DNA from 2 places in the Cohnella sp. GCM10027633 genome. Region 2 is predicted to be linked to the other one. Evidence: riboswitches for the same ligand, from Rfam matches in the RefSeq annotation. Region 2 holds a riboswitch; the other holds the start of a gene.
The links. Region 2 has a riboswitch for cyclic di-AMP ahead of ACFQZG_RS23965 (KamA family radical SAM protein). Riboswitches for the same ligand answer to the same signal wherever they lie in the genome.
Positions count from the first base shown of each region.

Region 1: it holds a riboswitch for cyclic di-AMP, as region 2 does, so the genes downstream of both, ACFQZG_RS17120 (APC family permease) here and ACFQZG_RS23965 (KamA family radical SAM protein) in region 2, are expected to answer to the same signal.

Region 1 is NZ_JBHTGV010000007.1:88,056-95,680, reverse strand. Features, by position in the region: gene ACFQZG_RS17140 (aldo/keto reductase) at 1-149, opposite strand, end outside; gene ACFQZG_RS17135 (hypothetical protein) at 167-973, opposite strand; gene ACFQZG_RS17130 (class I SAM-dependent methyltransferase) at 990-1,781, opposite strand; gene ACFQZG_RS17125 (heme-degrading domain-containing protein) at 2,189-2,650, opposite strand; gene ACFQZG_RS17120 (APC family permease) at 2,701-4,524, opposite strand; cyclic di-AMP (ydaO/yuaA leader) riboswitch at 4,629-4,807, opposite strand; gene ACFQZG_RS17115 (allophanate hydrolase-related protein) at 5,119-5,514, opposite strand; gene ACFQZG_RS17110 (allophanate hydrolase) at 5,528-6,880, opposite strand; gene uca (urea carboxylase) at 6,900-7,625, opposite strand, start outside.
Region 2 is NZ_JBHTGV010000015.1:88,197-95,821, forward strand. Features, by position in the region: gene ACFQZG_RS23945 (hypothetical protein) at 1-1,486, opposite strand, end outside; gene ACFQZG_RS23950 (ArsR/SmtB family transcription factor) at 1,606-1,944, shown strand; gene ACFQZG_RS23955 (LysR family transcriptional regulator) at 2,104-2,991, opposite strand; gene ACFQZG_RS23960 (DUF5808 domain-containing protein) at 3,015-3,902, opposite strand; gene ACFQZG_RS23965 (KamA family radical SAM protein) at 4,017-5,189, opposite strand; cyclic di-AMP (ydaO/yuaA leader) riboswitch at 5,394-5,537, opposite strand; gene ACFQZG_RS23970 (antibiotic biosynthesis monooxygenase family protein) at 5,598-5,930, opposite strand; gene ACFQZG_RS23975 (S-layer homology domain-containing protein) at 6,053-7,625, opposite strand, start outside.

The DNA of each region.
Region 1 (7,625 bases), on a different contig from region 2:
GCCGTGTCGATGAAGTTGATGCCGCTATCCATCGCGTAATGCACGATGCGAACCGATGTCGGCTCGTCCGCGCGCTTGCCGAAGGCGTTCGTGCCCAGTCCGAGCGCCGACACCTCGAGTCCCGTTCTTCCCAGTCTTCTGTATTCCATGCGATTGTCGCTCCTCTTTAACTTCGCTTCACTTGCCACTCCAAAAGCAATACTCCAGGAGGGATATGCATAGAGTCAAACGAGTAATACTTACAATCTTCATTTAGAACATATAACTGAACTATTCCATAATCCACTTGCATCTGCCAATGCCCGCTTTGCATTATTTCCCCATTGTGCGCCAATTGAACAGCATTATCCCACTTATACTTTGGCCCTCTGTAACTTTCGATTGAAGACAATAATTGTTTATATAACTCTTGACTCTCTTCAGTAGAATCGTTCGAGATTTCGGAATCCCAAACTTCCGTAAATGTAAACCCTTTTACATGTTGAGAATGTACCAAATTAACAAAATCATCGTTGACATAAATATCACATATGTTATCTTCGACAACTTTAAAAATAGGATATTTGGATACATTTTCTGAGATAAAGCAAATCTTATCAAATGATTCTAATAATCCACTTTGAGACGTAGTAACTATTGATGATCTATCGAAATCAACAACATCATTTGCAACAAAAACATTAGCGATAAAAATTTCAAAATCTTCATGACTCGCGCATAGAAACTCCACACAATGACCTATCAGAGGAGTAAGAACTTCTACTACTCTCGAAGAGAACACTGGAATACCTGAAGCCAAATAAAAGTAATCGGTATTGTTACCTTTTTTATAAGACTCTAACGTTATCGAGTTCCACCAACTCTTCATCCGGTTACCCATAAAATTGTTTACAATTAATTCAAAATCATTTGTATTCTGACTAGATTTTAGCGTTATCCTCTTTTCTTTCGGTGTTATCTTCCATACTTTCATCTCTATCCCTCTCAAATTAGAATTGAGCCGTCGCTTGAACCATATAGTAAAACCCAGTCGTTCTTATCCCTTGCCCGCTGGCGTGCTTCTCGAATTGCGAGACGATCCCCTCGTAACACGTTTCCTTCACATATGACGCATAAGCGTCGCTCTGCCCGAACGTTACGAGTGCCATGATATCCTCCGGCGTCGGAATCCAGACGATCTCCTTCAGCCTCGTAATCGAGACTCCCGACAACCCGCTAGTCCCCAAGCGCTCTTCGATGCGATCCAACACCGGCGTCCCCGCCGCGGCCGGACTGAAAAGTCCCGGGAACGCCTCGCCTAGCTCGCCTGCTTCTCCATTGCCGTCTCCCGGATGAAGCATGATCAGCCTGCCGCCGGGACGGACGACGCGATTGCCTTCCGCGTACCAGCTCCCCGGCCCCTTCTTCGTATAAGCCAGATCGAACGTATCGTCGGCGAACGGCAGTCCGTTATGCGTATCCCCTACGACGAATTGGACGTTCGAGGGCCGCTCCAAGTTCGCTGTCGCAATGAACCCCTTCGTCATGTCGAACCCGACGACTTCGTCCGCCTGCTCCGCCCACCGCTTCGTATAATCGCCGTGTCCGCAACCGACGTCGAGGATACGTCCTCCGTCGATCGCCGCCGTCAACATCGCCGTGAGCACGCTCTCGGCAGAGATGCCATCCACGATAGATCGCCACGGATACTCGTACCGACCCGTCTTGGCCGCCAATTGGTCGCACCAGGGCCTGCTCTGTCCGCTCAGATGATCCGGATGCTTCGTTACGTCTGGAAACATGCTTGGCAATCGCTCCTTCGATTCGTTCGGATGAGTGCTGAGAAGGAGATTTTACCAATTAGTCCGAATGCTGACCAGCGTGCGCAAGCGATTTCCACATCTCGTAGTTGCATAATGTACAGCTACAATCGCCTGTCGATGCACGCTCCAGACCATTAGTTGCATTTCATGCAGCTAGTTTCACGAATTTCGCTAACGTTCGTCCGATTTGCCCAATCTAAGTGTACAAAATGCAACTAACTACGCCATTCGGCGTCAAGCGCCGAAATTAGATGTACATTTTACACCTTGCCTGAAAATAATGCCGCCGCGCCGGGGTTCCAGCCGTAAACAGCCGCAACCACCAGCCATATGAACAAGAGCCGCCCGCCCCCGCGACGACCGCGGACAACGGACAGCTCCCTATTTTATCGCGCCAACAACCGTCTAATCCCCTCGACCGCGTACCAGTGGTCCTCCTCGCCGGTCAACCCGGTGACGGTCACGGTGCCGACTTTTCCTCGACCCTTCACGAGAATCGGGAAGCACCCGCCCTCGGCTTGGTACTCCTCCGACGACAACCCCGAAGCTTCCTTGAACGTCGTCCCCTCGGCCTTGTACTTCTCTCCGATATAGAGCGAGCTGTGGCCGAAACGGTTCACGACGTTCTTCTTCGCGTTGATCCAATAGATGTTGCCCTCGTTCGTCCCCGCCATGTAGTGCGTGTACAGCGGATGCGCATCGTTCTCGATGTGGACCGCGATGCCCTTGCCGAGCTCCTTCGCCAGCCCGACGATCAAGCTGCCTAGCGCCAACGCTTCGTCATTCGCGAACGATTCGAATTGCAGTTCCTTTTCTTGCTTCAATAACGTATCCAACAGTTCGCTCATGCTCCGATATCCCTTCCTTCGTTACGTCCTATGCGTTGTATGATAACACGTTACTTCTTCAGATGGTAAGGAACCGTGGTCACGATAACGTCCTTGCGATACAGCAAATACGCGCGAAGCATGAAGCTGGTCTGGTTGTGCAGAATGTTGTGCCAGCCTTTCTTCGGAATGAACTGCGGAATGACGACCGTCACCTGATAGTTCGATTCGCCCGCCTTGCGCTGCACCGTGTCGATGAACTTGCTCAGCGGCTGGATGATGCTCCGGTAATGGGAATGCAGCGTCACGAGACGGATCTCGGGCCGCCACTTGCTCCACTTCTCCTCGAACAGCGCCTCGTCCTCCCGCTCGAACGGAATGTAGACGGCGATAATCTGGTCGGGCTTGAGCGACTGCGCGTAGTTCACCGAATGCTCGACGACGTGCGTGATGCCCGATACCGGCAGGATGATCACGTTGCCCTCGATCGGAACGTTCGGTTCGCAAGTCGTCAGGCGCAGTTGGTCGCCAACGGCCTCATAGTGCTTCTTGATCCGGTAGAAAATAAAGATGATAAGCGGCATGAACACGAGCGCCGGCCACACCTGCCCGAATTTCGTGACGAAGAACATCATCGTGACGGTGAAGCAGATGATCGCGCCGACAGTATTGACCGCGAGCTTCGCCGCCCAGCCCGGCGGCTTCTCGCGGAGCCACTTGCGCATCATGCCGAGCTGCGCGAGGGTGAACGGAATGAATACGCCAACTGCGTACAGGGGAATGAGCCGCTCCGTGTGAGCCTCGAAGGCGACGATCAGCACGATCGACAGCACGCCGAGGCTGATGATGCCGTTCGAGTAGCCGAGCCGGTCGCCGCGGACGGTGAACATGCGCGGAATGAACTTATCCTTCGCCAGGTTGACCGCGAGCAGCGGGAACGCGGAGTAGCCGGTGTTCGCCGCGAGGATGAGGATGAGCGCCGTCGTGCCTTGAATGAAGAAGTACATGAAGTGGCGGCCGAACGTCGACTCCGCGATTTGCGACACGACGGTCACTTCGGCTCTCGGCGATACGCCGTAGTAGTAGGCCAGCACGACGATGCCGGAGAACAGAATCGCCAGCAGCGCGCCCATCGCGATCAGCGTCTTCGCCGCGTTGTTCGGCTCCGGCGACTTGAAGTTCGGAATCGCGTTCGAGATCGCCTCGACCCCCGTCAGCGCCGAGCTGCCCGAGGCGAACGCCTTCAAGAGCAGGAACAAGGTGACGCCCGCGACCGGCGTGCCGACGGACGTATACAGATCCGCCGACACGTCGCCGGTCGTGATCTTATAGATGCCCGCGCCGATCAGTATGAACAGCGCCAGTACGAACAAATAGACAGGATAAGCGAGAATCGAAGCGGACTCCGTCACCCCGCGCAAATTCAAGATCGTAATGAACACGACGAATACAACCGCGATGACGACCGAATAGCCGTGCAGACTCGGGAAGGCCGACGTGATCGCGTCCGTGCCCGCCGAGACGCTGACCGCCACGGTCAGCACGTAATCGACGAGCAGAGAGCCGCCCGAGACGAGCCCCGCGAACATGCCGAGGTTCTCCTTCGAGACGACGTACGCGCCGCCGCCGTGAGGATACGCGAAGATCACTTGCCGGTAGGAGAGAATCAGCGCCAGCAGCAGGATCAGCACGCCGATCGCGATCGGCACGGAGTACCACATCGCCGCCGCTCCGATGGCGAACAGGACGATCAGAATTTGCTCCGGCCCGTAGGCGACCGACGACAACGCGTCCGACGACAGAATCGCCAGCGCCTTCGTCTTGATCAGCTTCTGCTCTCCGAGTTCGTTCGATTTCAGAGGACGCCCGATTAACAATCTTTTGATGGAATACATGCCTTGCACCGCCAAGTCTGCAGAATGAAGTTAGGATACCCGTAAAAGACCGCAACAAAAAAGACCGCGGAGGGGTACCCCGCGGCCTTTGAATGGCCGAAGATTGCTCTCCTCTAAGACGCTTACGAGGTTAGCTGTCGGATTCGGGCGTATAGAGTCGCCCTACGAGCTCGGCCGGTCGGCCTCCCTCGATTCACCCCGCGCGGCAAGCCTTCCGGCCCGTCGCAACTTGCACTTGGTTCCCCCGCTCTCCGGTTGCCCGGAAACTCAGCGTATCGCGTTCTATTCGGTTGATGGAACGTTATGATCATAGTCCTGTCGCTTGCGGTTGTAAAACGCGATTTTCGGACCAAATCGGGTATATGGGCGGCGAATCCGGCATGAATGCGCATTCATTGCGGCTACTCATTGCCGGGCATCTCGAACTTGCGCCATGCGCGATCATGCTTCGTATGAGCGACTTGCAAGCATCTACTTGATAAAAATACCTGCGAACGCGGTGACGATCGTCTATTATGCATCTAAAAAGCGCCAACTTGGGCTAAAAAGGCACCCGGAGTTTCCGGGTGCCTGTATGATTATGGGCGTTGCGGCTTAATTCTCGGTTAACTTTTTCCAGCCGCCCAAGCCCGTAATGTCCTCGATGCCGGGCAGGTCGGCGGCATAGCCTTCGCAGATGAACCCGGGCACCTCCGTGCCGTCTGCGAGCTCCACCTTGCCGATGCCGAGCGGACCGGGAATCAAGGCGACGAACGAGCCGAACGCCGCCATCGGCAGCTCCCACACCTCAAGCGCGATCGCCCCGCCGCCCTGCGGCAGCTTGATCAAGCCCGGCTTCGCCGGCGTCGTCGGCAGCTTCAGCATGAGATACTTCGGAGCGGTCGTCGTCTCGCGGACGAACGAGCCCCCCCTCTCCAGCAATTGCTTCTCGAGCGGATAGCCTCGCATATGCAAGCCGCATACGGCCACTAACGTCGTCTCCTGGGACATAAGCACCTCTCCTTTAATTGTTCTGGATGGCGAGCGCGGCGCCGCGGACGAGGTCCTCGCGCTCCGCCGCCGCGAACAGCGTAATGCCGAACGGCAGATCGTCGGCCGCATCGACGGCAGGCAGAGCGATCGCGCACATGTCGAGCAGATTGCAATGGTTCGTATATCGGCCCATGTCGCGGTTCGTCGCGACGGGATCTTGCCGCACCTGCTCCCGTGTCCACGTGCCGCCCGCCGTCGGCAGGACGAGCACCGCGTCCTTCAGCCGCTTGCGCGCCTCGAGCTTATATTCCTGCAGCTTGTGCATCGCTTGGAACAACGATGCCGCAGTATGCCGCTCGTCCGCGCCGGAACGGAGAATACGCTCGGTCACCGGCAGCACGGCGCCCGGATGCGCCTCGACGAACGCGCCGAGTCCCGCCCAACGCTCCGCGACCCAGGGGCCTTCGTACAATACCGATGCCGCTTCGCCGTATTGCGAGATATCGACTTCCTCGACGGGAATGCCCAAGCCGGCGAGCGACGCGAGAGTTGCGTCCCATGCCCGCTCGTATGCCTCGGCGTAAGGGCCGTAGAACGCGACCGTTCCGGCGATCGGCACGCAGACGCGGGTCGGGAGCGCGGCAGCCGGAGCCGGCAGCCGCCGCGACCATGGATCGCCATCGTGCGGCCCGCGGGCGATGCGGTCAACCTCGTACGCTTCTTCCGCGCTCCAAGCGAATACGGTCACGCAGTCCAGGCTCTCGCATGCCGGCACGACGCCGTGGACCGGCCAAGCGCCTAGGCTCGGCTTCAGGCCGACGAGCCGGTTCAGGTGCGCCGGCACGCGCCCGGAACCGGCGGTGTCGGTGCCGAGCGAGAACGCCGCTTGGCCGCGGGCGACCGCGACCGCCGAGCCGCCGCTCGAGCCGCCGCTGATCAGCTCCGGCTTGAGCGAGTTGTGCGTCTCGCCGTAAGGACTGCGCGCGCCGACGAGCCCGGTAGCGAACTGGTCGAGGTTCGCCTTGCCGATCGGGATCGCCCCCGCGGCGACGAGCCGCTCGACGACCGCCGCATCCTCGGAAGGCTCGTACGCGTACGCCGGGCACGCTGCCGTCGTCGGCGCCGCCGACCAATCGATATTGTCCTTGATCGCGAACGGAATGCCCCAGAGCGGCGCATGCTCCGGATCGAGTCCGTTCAACCGAAGCAGGTACGGTTCTATCCGCTGCCATTCCGGCGGCGTAATCCAGATATTCATTCCTTCGTCCCGCTTCGCCCGCCGGATGATCTCCATGACGACCTGCGCCGGCGTTACTTTGCCGCTTCGATAGAGCTCCCGGAGTTCGCTTATCGTCAGCGACTCCGGAACGATTGTCTTCTCCATCGGTATGCGCCTCCATCCTCTATTTCATTATGCTTGCGATAAGCTGTCCCGAATGGACCGGATCGCCCGGCGTCACGAACAGCGACCCGACGATGCCGTCCGCGGGTGCCTGCTGCGCGAATTCCATCTTCATGCTCTCTTGGATGATGAGCGTATCGCCTTTCTTGACCGCTTGGCCCGGCGAAACGAGCACCTTCCACACGCTGCCCGGCATCGGCGTCCGCACGGGCACCGCCCCCGCGGGTAACTCGTTCTCTTCGGTAGGCTTCGGCGCCTCTTGCTCGGACACGTACTCGGCGAGCCCGAGACGCTTCCAGCTCTCGCGCTCGGCTTGGAACGCCGCCTGCTGCTTGGTCTTGAAGGCGTCCGCGCTTTCCTTGATGTCGTCGAGGAACTTCAAATATTCGCCGAAGTCGAACTCCGTCTCCGTAATGTCCGCTTCGAACCGGCCGCGCAGGAAGTCTTCCCGCAAGACGAGCAGCTCCTCGGCGCTAACCGGGTAAAATTGAATTTGATCGAAGAAGCGAAGCAGCCAAGGCTGGCCCGGCTTGAAGCTCGCCGTCGGGCGCAGCTTGTTCCACATCTGCACCGTGCGGCCGACGAATTGATAGCCGCCCGGGCCTTCCATGCCGTAGACGCACATGTACGCTCCGCCGATGCCGACGGCGTTCTCCGGCGTCCACGTGCGCGCCGGGTTATACTTCGTCGTCACGAGCCGGTGGCGCGGATCGGTCGGCGTCGCGAC
Region 2 (7,625 bases):
CAAGCTGCCACGACCGGTCGCCAGTCTGCCAGGCGAACACATCGCTCGTCTCTTCCGACCGAAGCTGCACGTACAACGCATCTCCATCGTAGATCGGGGCCGCTTCCGGCTGCGGTTGCCAGATCAGCTTCTTTTCCCGATTGGCCAAGAGGAATGGCACCGGATAGGAGTAGCCGTAGAACAGATTCCGGCGCACGATCTCGGGCTGAGCCAGCTCGCCCGGGTCGTTCGTCGTCTTGTAATCCGTCAGCTCGCCCGTCTCGATATCGAGCAACTTATAGGTAACGTCGGTCTTGGTCGGGTCGCCTGTTTCTTGCGGAGTCGCGCGATAATATTCCAGCCACACCCGGCCATCGTCGGCCCAGCCGTATACGTTCATGCGAAGCTTCGAACCCGCCGGCGGTTCGATCGTCCGATACGCGATTCCGTCCCGATCGTAGAAAGTCACTGCCTCCGCGTACAGCCGATATCCGTTGTCGAATTGAATGCCCACGGCCCGCTCCCGCGCCCCGAACTCCAAGTAAAAGAAGCTGCCGTCCGGATTCCAGTCGATGCCCGGCTCCATGAGTATGGTATCCTCTTGGAACCCGAACGACGACAGCGACACTCCTGTATCCGTATCGACGACTTTGAAATTGCTCTTGTATTTCTCCTGATAGACGAATCGCGATAAGTCCGGCGACGGATAGACGAGCTCGCGGGGCGGCGTGCTGCCCGGATCGCCGTAAGCAGGGTACGCCGTCTGCAACGCATGGACCGCGCCGCTTCCGACGTCGATCGTCCATACGCGCCCTTGGTGGCTGGCCAGCATGATCGACCCGGCCCCCTCGCCGTTCGCCTTCGCGTAATGCGACCCGATCAGGAAGTCGTCGCCGCTTGACTGATCCTTCATATCGAGTTCCCAGAATGCCTTCGTCACCATAGCGACTTCGCCGTTCCCGACGTCGAGCGTGGCCAGATCGAAGGTAGCCACCCCCTCCATCTCTGACTGCTTAACGAACAGTAGGCGCCTGTCGTCGATAAAATAGAACGGAACGGCTCCGATCATGCGCGCGTTGGACACTTCATAGAGCGGATACGACCGGACCGACTTCTCGTCCGGACGGACGACGACCGCATCGATTCCGATCATCGTCGACCCGTACCCCTCATCGCCGCCGTACCGGAGCAAGGCATGAACGACCGCCTGCTTCGTCTCGGCTGTCGCGACGACTTCCGTAGCCTGTTCGGAATCGAATTGAAGCTGCCATCCGCGCTGCGCCGCATCAACGATCTTAATCGTTAACCCCGGTAATCGTTCCACCGCCGGTTCGCCCTTAGGAGCGGGCGACGGCGAAGCGATCGCGGATGGACTCGCCGAAGCCGGCGCGTTCGCGGGCTCCTCCTCTTCCCGCGGCGAATAGAATAGCGATGCCGCAATGACAATTAGAGCGATCCCAAGCAATATCGCAATGCCGCCTAACCAGGCAGTCGCCCTTTTGGACATTCGTGAGCCTCCATCCATTTTTTCCCTAGATACCTATTAGACGTGAGCAAGCCCGAAATCGTTGCTGCCCCCGGTTATATTCCTTGACTGGAATATTAAGATGGGAGTATAGTTAAGCCATGAACACAGCTACTTTGAGCGCTCTCGCAGAGCCCAACCGGTTACACATCGTCGAGCTGTTGCGAACCGGCCCTCGACCTGTCGGCGAAATCGCCGACGAGCTTCGCCTGCATCAACCGCAGGTCTCCAAGCATCTTCGCGTCTTGAGCGACGCCGGCCTCGTCGAGGTTCGGCCGATCGCCCAGCGGCGCATCTATCAGCTTCGTCCGCAGCCTTTTCGGGAGCTGGATACATGGATCGAATCGTTCCGACGCTTATGGGAGGAGCGCTTCGACCGGCTGGACGACTACTTGCAGGTGCTGCAGGCGCAAGCTCCGAGCGACGGAAGCAACGAATAACGCGCAACAACGGGAACGTTCGCGATATCCGCGAATCGACCACACGGACCGCCAAGGAGGACCGAGCGCACCGATCGAATCCGAGTACGACGAACAAGACCACCGGCGCCTTCGCGCGCGGTGGTCTTGTTCCGTTCTATTCCTACGAGCTCTATGAGCTCAAGTCTCCTGCGTCTCCTTGCCTAGCAACAGCTCCACGAAGCCATTGAACGCCGCCGACCGCCACTTCTTCTTCGCGTAGATAAGCTGAGAGTAGAATCGGCACGCCGGATCCTTGAACGGAACCGCGACGAGCAGCCCTTGCCGGACGGAAGGCTCCGCCGTGATGCGGGGCAACAGCGCGACGCCAAGCCCGTACGTGACGCATTGCTTGATCGCTTCGAGATTGCCGAACTCGTAGGCCAGCCTATGGTTGATCTGCCCGGCCTTCAACACGCGAAGCAGCATTGCCCGGTACGTGCAGCCGTCCTCGGTCAAGATCAGCGATTCGTTCTCCAGATGCTCCGCCCGAATCTCGTTCATGCCGGCGAACCGGTGCTCCGGATGCGCGATGATGACGAGCTCTTCTTCCCGCAGAATCTCGGTATGAAGCTCCGGATCGGAGAAAGGCGGATCGAGGATAAGGCCGACGTCGAGCGCGCCTTCCTTGACCTGGTCGATAATGAACGGCTCGTTCCCGGGATGCAACGTTACGTTAACGTCCGGAAACAGCCGCCGGTACGCTTGCAAGCGAGGAGGCAAGTAGAACGCCGCCAACGTCTCGATCGTGCCGACCGACAGCGTCCCCTTCGACTGCTTCGAGACGACTTCCCGCGACTCGTCGTGCAGCCGCGCGAGCTGTTCCGCGTAAGGCAACAACGCTTCGCCGGCCATCGTCAGCTTCATGCCCCTGCCTTGCCTCTCCAGCAACACCGCGCCGTATGCTTCTTCGAGCTTCTGGATCTGCGTCGTCACGCTCGACTGCGCGTATCCGAGCGACTCCGCCGCCTTCGTGTAGCTGCCGGTCCTGACGACTTCGCGGAAGGTTCTTAAGTACGTTAACTCCATTATTCCGCCCCCTCCGGTACCCATTACCTATCTATGCGCGTCTGCAATTGTTCGAAGAGCTTGCGCGTCTCCGCGGAATCCCTGTCGTTATAGAAGACGTACGTATTGTCGAGCTCGAATCGAATGTAGGGCGGATTGTCTTTGAAAATAAATACCCGAGACTTCCCGATTTCCTTCAACCGGAACGTGCCGCGTTTGTACTTGGTCGAATTCTCGCCGTTGATCTTCCCCCCTGACGGCACGCCGTCGACGAGCGTCATCCCTCGAACGTCGGCCAGCGCGAAGTCGTAGCCGTGCATCGGGTAATCGATCTCGATCCGCTCCTCCGGCGTGACGGTCAACGTCGGCGAGACGAACTCCGCCCGGATAATGAGGAACGAAGCGAATAGCAGCACGCCGGCCACGAGGGCGATCACGGCTTGCATGATCGTCCTCCCCGCCAGCGTGCCCGTATTGACCGTCATGCCGATGCCGACCCGCTTCGGCACGGATATGCGCTTGTCTTGCGGGTTATGGTACGTGAAGCCGTTCGCCCAATACTCATCCTCGACCGTATCGCCCCATCCGCGGTCCCGCTTCAGCTTGATCGTATCGCGGAACGCGCGGCGGAAAGGACCGACCGTAACGAACAGGAAGACCGTTAGCCAGAGGAAGAAATAGACCGTTTGCGCGGCGAACCATTGCCACATGAGCGCCACCGGCACGAAGGCGACGATCGACCAGAGGCTGATTCTGGCGAGCTGCCTGTTATACCGTTGCTGAATTCGCAGCAATTCCGCGTCTTCCATTGCCTCCGAAGGCAACTCGATAGACAGCAGCTTCCCTTCGCGGTATCGGCCTTGCGGCTTGTAGGTGGCGATCAGAACGATATACAGAATCGTTGCGGGGATAAGCAGGACGATCGTGAGCATCAAGCATCTCCTCTCCGAATCATTCGACTTGTGCTTCCATCGTACTTCTTCGAACCGCCTTCCGCAATCGCGAAAAATCACCCGCCCGAGCGCTAGCCCGGACGGGTGATTCGGTTACCCCCGGCTAACCGCTCCCCGCGGATAATCGGACATCTGGTTGACGGAAGCGACCGCCTCCGTCATCTTGCTGGGCTTGCGCCAGTAGTTCTCGTTGCCGGGCAAGTCGTCGAACCACGCGGCGTCCGGCGGGCAATCGAGCACCATGAAGCGCCCGTAGTCGCCTTCCCGCGACTGGTGGTATTTCAAGTACGCTTTGCCGTCCTCGATGGACAGGATCTCTATTTTACCGGAAGTGTGGCTCATCGACAGGCGGACGCGCTTGCCCAGCCCGGACGTCCTCGCCTTCGCTTGCTCGACCAGCTCATACACTCGGGCGAGCGGAAGCACGAAGTCCCGGTTGCCCGCGACCGGACGGTTGACGAAGAAGTAATACGGCGTTACGCCGGCCCAAGACAGCCGGTCTAGCAACTCGCCGAGCACCTTCGGATCGTCGTTGATCCCGCGCAGGATCGGCGTCTGGTTGACGACGATCGCCCCCGCGTCGTGCAGCGCCGCGAAGCCGCGCACCGCTTCCGGAGTAATTTCCTTCGGATGATTAATATGGGCCATGACGTAGATGCGCTTGTTCGCGTCGGAGAACTCCCTGATCGTCTCGAGCAGTTGCTCGTCCTCGTAAATTCGCATCGGGTTGAACACCGGGATTTTCGAGCCGAGCCGGATAATCTTGACATGGTCGATCGCGCGAAGCCTCTCCAGAATGGAGCGAAGCTTCGGCGTACCTAGAATCAAGCTGTCGCCGCCCGTGAGGAGCACGTTGCTGATCTCGGGATGCTCGGCGATGTACTTCAATCCCGGCTCCACGTCCGTCACCGCTTCCTTCACGTCGTTGCGGAACAACCTTTTGCGGAAGCAGTACCTGCAATAAGCCCCGCACACCTCCGACACGATGAGCAGCGCCGTCGATTTGTACTTATGCTGGCAGCCGGGCACGACGTAATTCGTGTCCTCGTCCGAGGCATCCCACCGGCCGTATTCCTTCAGTTCCCCTTCGTTCGGGATGACCAGCTTGCGCAGCGGGTCGCGGGGATCGTTCCAATCGATCAAGCCCAGGTAAAAGTCGTTCACGCGAAACACGAATTTCTCCACGATTCTCTTCAGTCGTTGACGCTCCGTCTCCGGTATGTGGACGATGCGGTCGATGTCGGTTATATACTTGGGTTGTGCCATTCGTAAATCCTCCTCAAGTTTATAGTCGCTCGAACGTCGGCGGAATGGTACCGGACCTGCCCTACCCCCTTCCTTCGCCATAATAAAAAGACCCTTGAGCGTACGGAAACCAGACGGTTACCGTGCTCCGGGTCTTCGGATAAAAAGCAAAAAAAGACCCGCGAAGGGTCACTGACGGCAGATTGTCTCATCTGCGCACCGAATTCCTGACCCATCTGAAGCCGACGAGGTTAGCTGACGGGCTCGGGATAGATGGTTCCCTACGATCCGTACGACCGGACCGATACGCCCCTGAAGATTGGTTCCCCCGCTTCCCGGCGTGGACCGGGAACTAAGCTCCTTCTACTATATGTCAGGTTAGCAAAAGGTGTCAAATTTTCCATGCGCACATACTCACGAGCGCGGTGGTCACCGCGGGAACGCGTACGCCCGCTCGACCTTGCAGATCTTCAGCTCGTAGCTCGCGTACCAGTCTTGCCGGCCTCGGCTTTGCGCCACGAGATGCTCCTCGTTCTTCTTCCAATCGCGAATGGCCTCGAGACTCTCCCAATAGGAGATCGTAATGCCGAACCCTTCGGCGTTCCGCACGCTCTCCACCCCTAGAAATCCGGGCTGCGCCCTCGCCAGCTCCTCCATCCGATCGGCCATCTCTCCGTAGCCGTTGTCGCCTTCCGTACGCTGGCTGGAGAAGATGACGGCGTAACACGTCTCGCTCGATCCCGGTTCAAGACCGTGGGTCATTGGCATGGGGGTTAGCTCCTAACTTCATAAATTCACAGGGAAGATAATTAATTTGAAAATTTCCGATTCAACCTATTATAACAAGAGAGGGGCAGGATGAAATGCATCCTGCCCCTCTCTTGTTACATTCCTGCCGGTATCGATGGCGTCGTAACCGGCGTTGCGCCAGGTGTTACTCCATTCCCGGAAGTCGTGGTCGTCATTATTAAATAGTAATACGTCGTTCCCGGTAGCAGGTCGATATCCCGATCAACGAACTCCATTGTACCTGGAGCTATGAGATATACAATCTCGGTCATACTTGAAACTTCGGACGTCAGACCTCTGAATACTCTATAGCTAACCCCATCTCCTGTAGCGCTATCCGTCCATGTCACGCTGTTAACGACCCTATTGTCTTCGATAGCAGAGGTTACGCCGACATTCGTAACGGTATACGGGAAAATGAGGATATCCGTGAATGGCTTCGACAGGTTATCTTCGCCGTTCACATGATACATCTTATAGGCTCCCGGGGTTAACGAGATCACGTCTAAGTTCACTGTTTCACCCGCATATACAGTCTTCGTAACGGATAGTCCGTCATCTAGATAAGAAATAAGATCCGCTTTCGAATTCGGATATTGCGAGGTCGGAACGACATAGACGGTACCGGACTGATCCGCGCTGAATTGGAGCATGGATTTCCCCATTGATGGATGCGCTGTTTTTTCCTGCATTGCAATAAGCGCAGGATTAGCCGCTTTTTTATCCGCCTCGAACTTCGAAAGCGCTTTATACATAGCGTAGATGTTCACTGCCAAGTCATAGGTCGTTATTTTCCCCGCCCCGCTGCTTATATAACGCGGTCCGGATAAATCCAACTCTAGAATCGCTTTTGCACCTGCCCGATACTCGCCAATCGCGTTACCTTCGACAGCAACGGATTTTTTCTGTTCCGCAAGTGCCACTAAACGCTTTAGTTCCGAAAGATCGTTCGAATTTAGCGCATTCTTGAATGTTTGAACTGCCGAAGTCAGCGCGGTATAGCCCGACTGAATTTGTTCCGGCGTAGCGCCCGCATGATTAAGTACGCTGGCCGCAGCTCGTATCGCCGCTTCCAAGAGCTCTTTGCTACCCGATGCAGCCAACCCTGGAGCTGTGCCTTCCGAAGTAGAGTTGTATACCAATCTCGCTTGTACATAGGCGACTTTGAAACTTTCGAGTACAGGAGTGCGTATCGCTGCGTTCCTATAATAGATTTCTTGGGTATTAAGAGTCGCAAGCGCGCCATTGACCGCCGCCTGCGTTGCTGCGCTATCGTCGGCAACAGTCCGTGCCTCTTGAATGACCGATGCTAAGCTCGCCTTAGTTCCGAAAGGAACGTGTCCGACTGCGATGCCTTCAACCATACTGTCATGAAGAGCTTGAAGTGATGCAATTTTAGAAGCCAAGGCATCCTTGTTGACCGTTGTCGGCGGGTTAGGAACTACCGGCGTAGTGTTGCCCCCCGTATTCGTAGCCGGCTTCCCGCCAACCTCCGCTTGAACGCCGCTTCCGACTTCGACGTTCTTCGGCGTCTGCTCGATCGAGGATCCGTTCGCCTGAATATCGGCATTCTGAATGAGGCCTTGACCTACGACCTTCGTGACCGCCGCGAGAATCAGATCGACGATCGAAGCATCTTTGCTAAGGTTAACGTTAACGTCGCCTGCG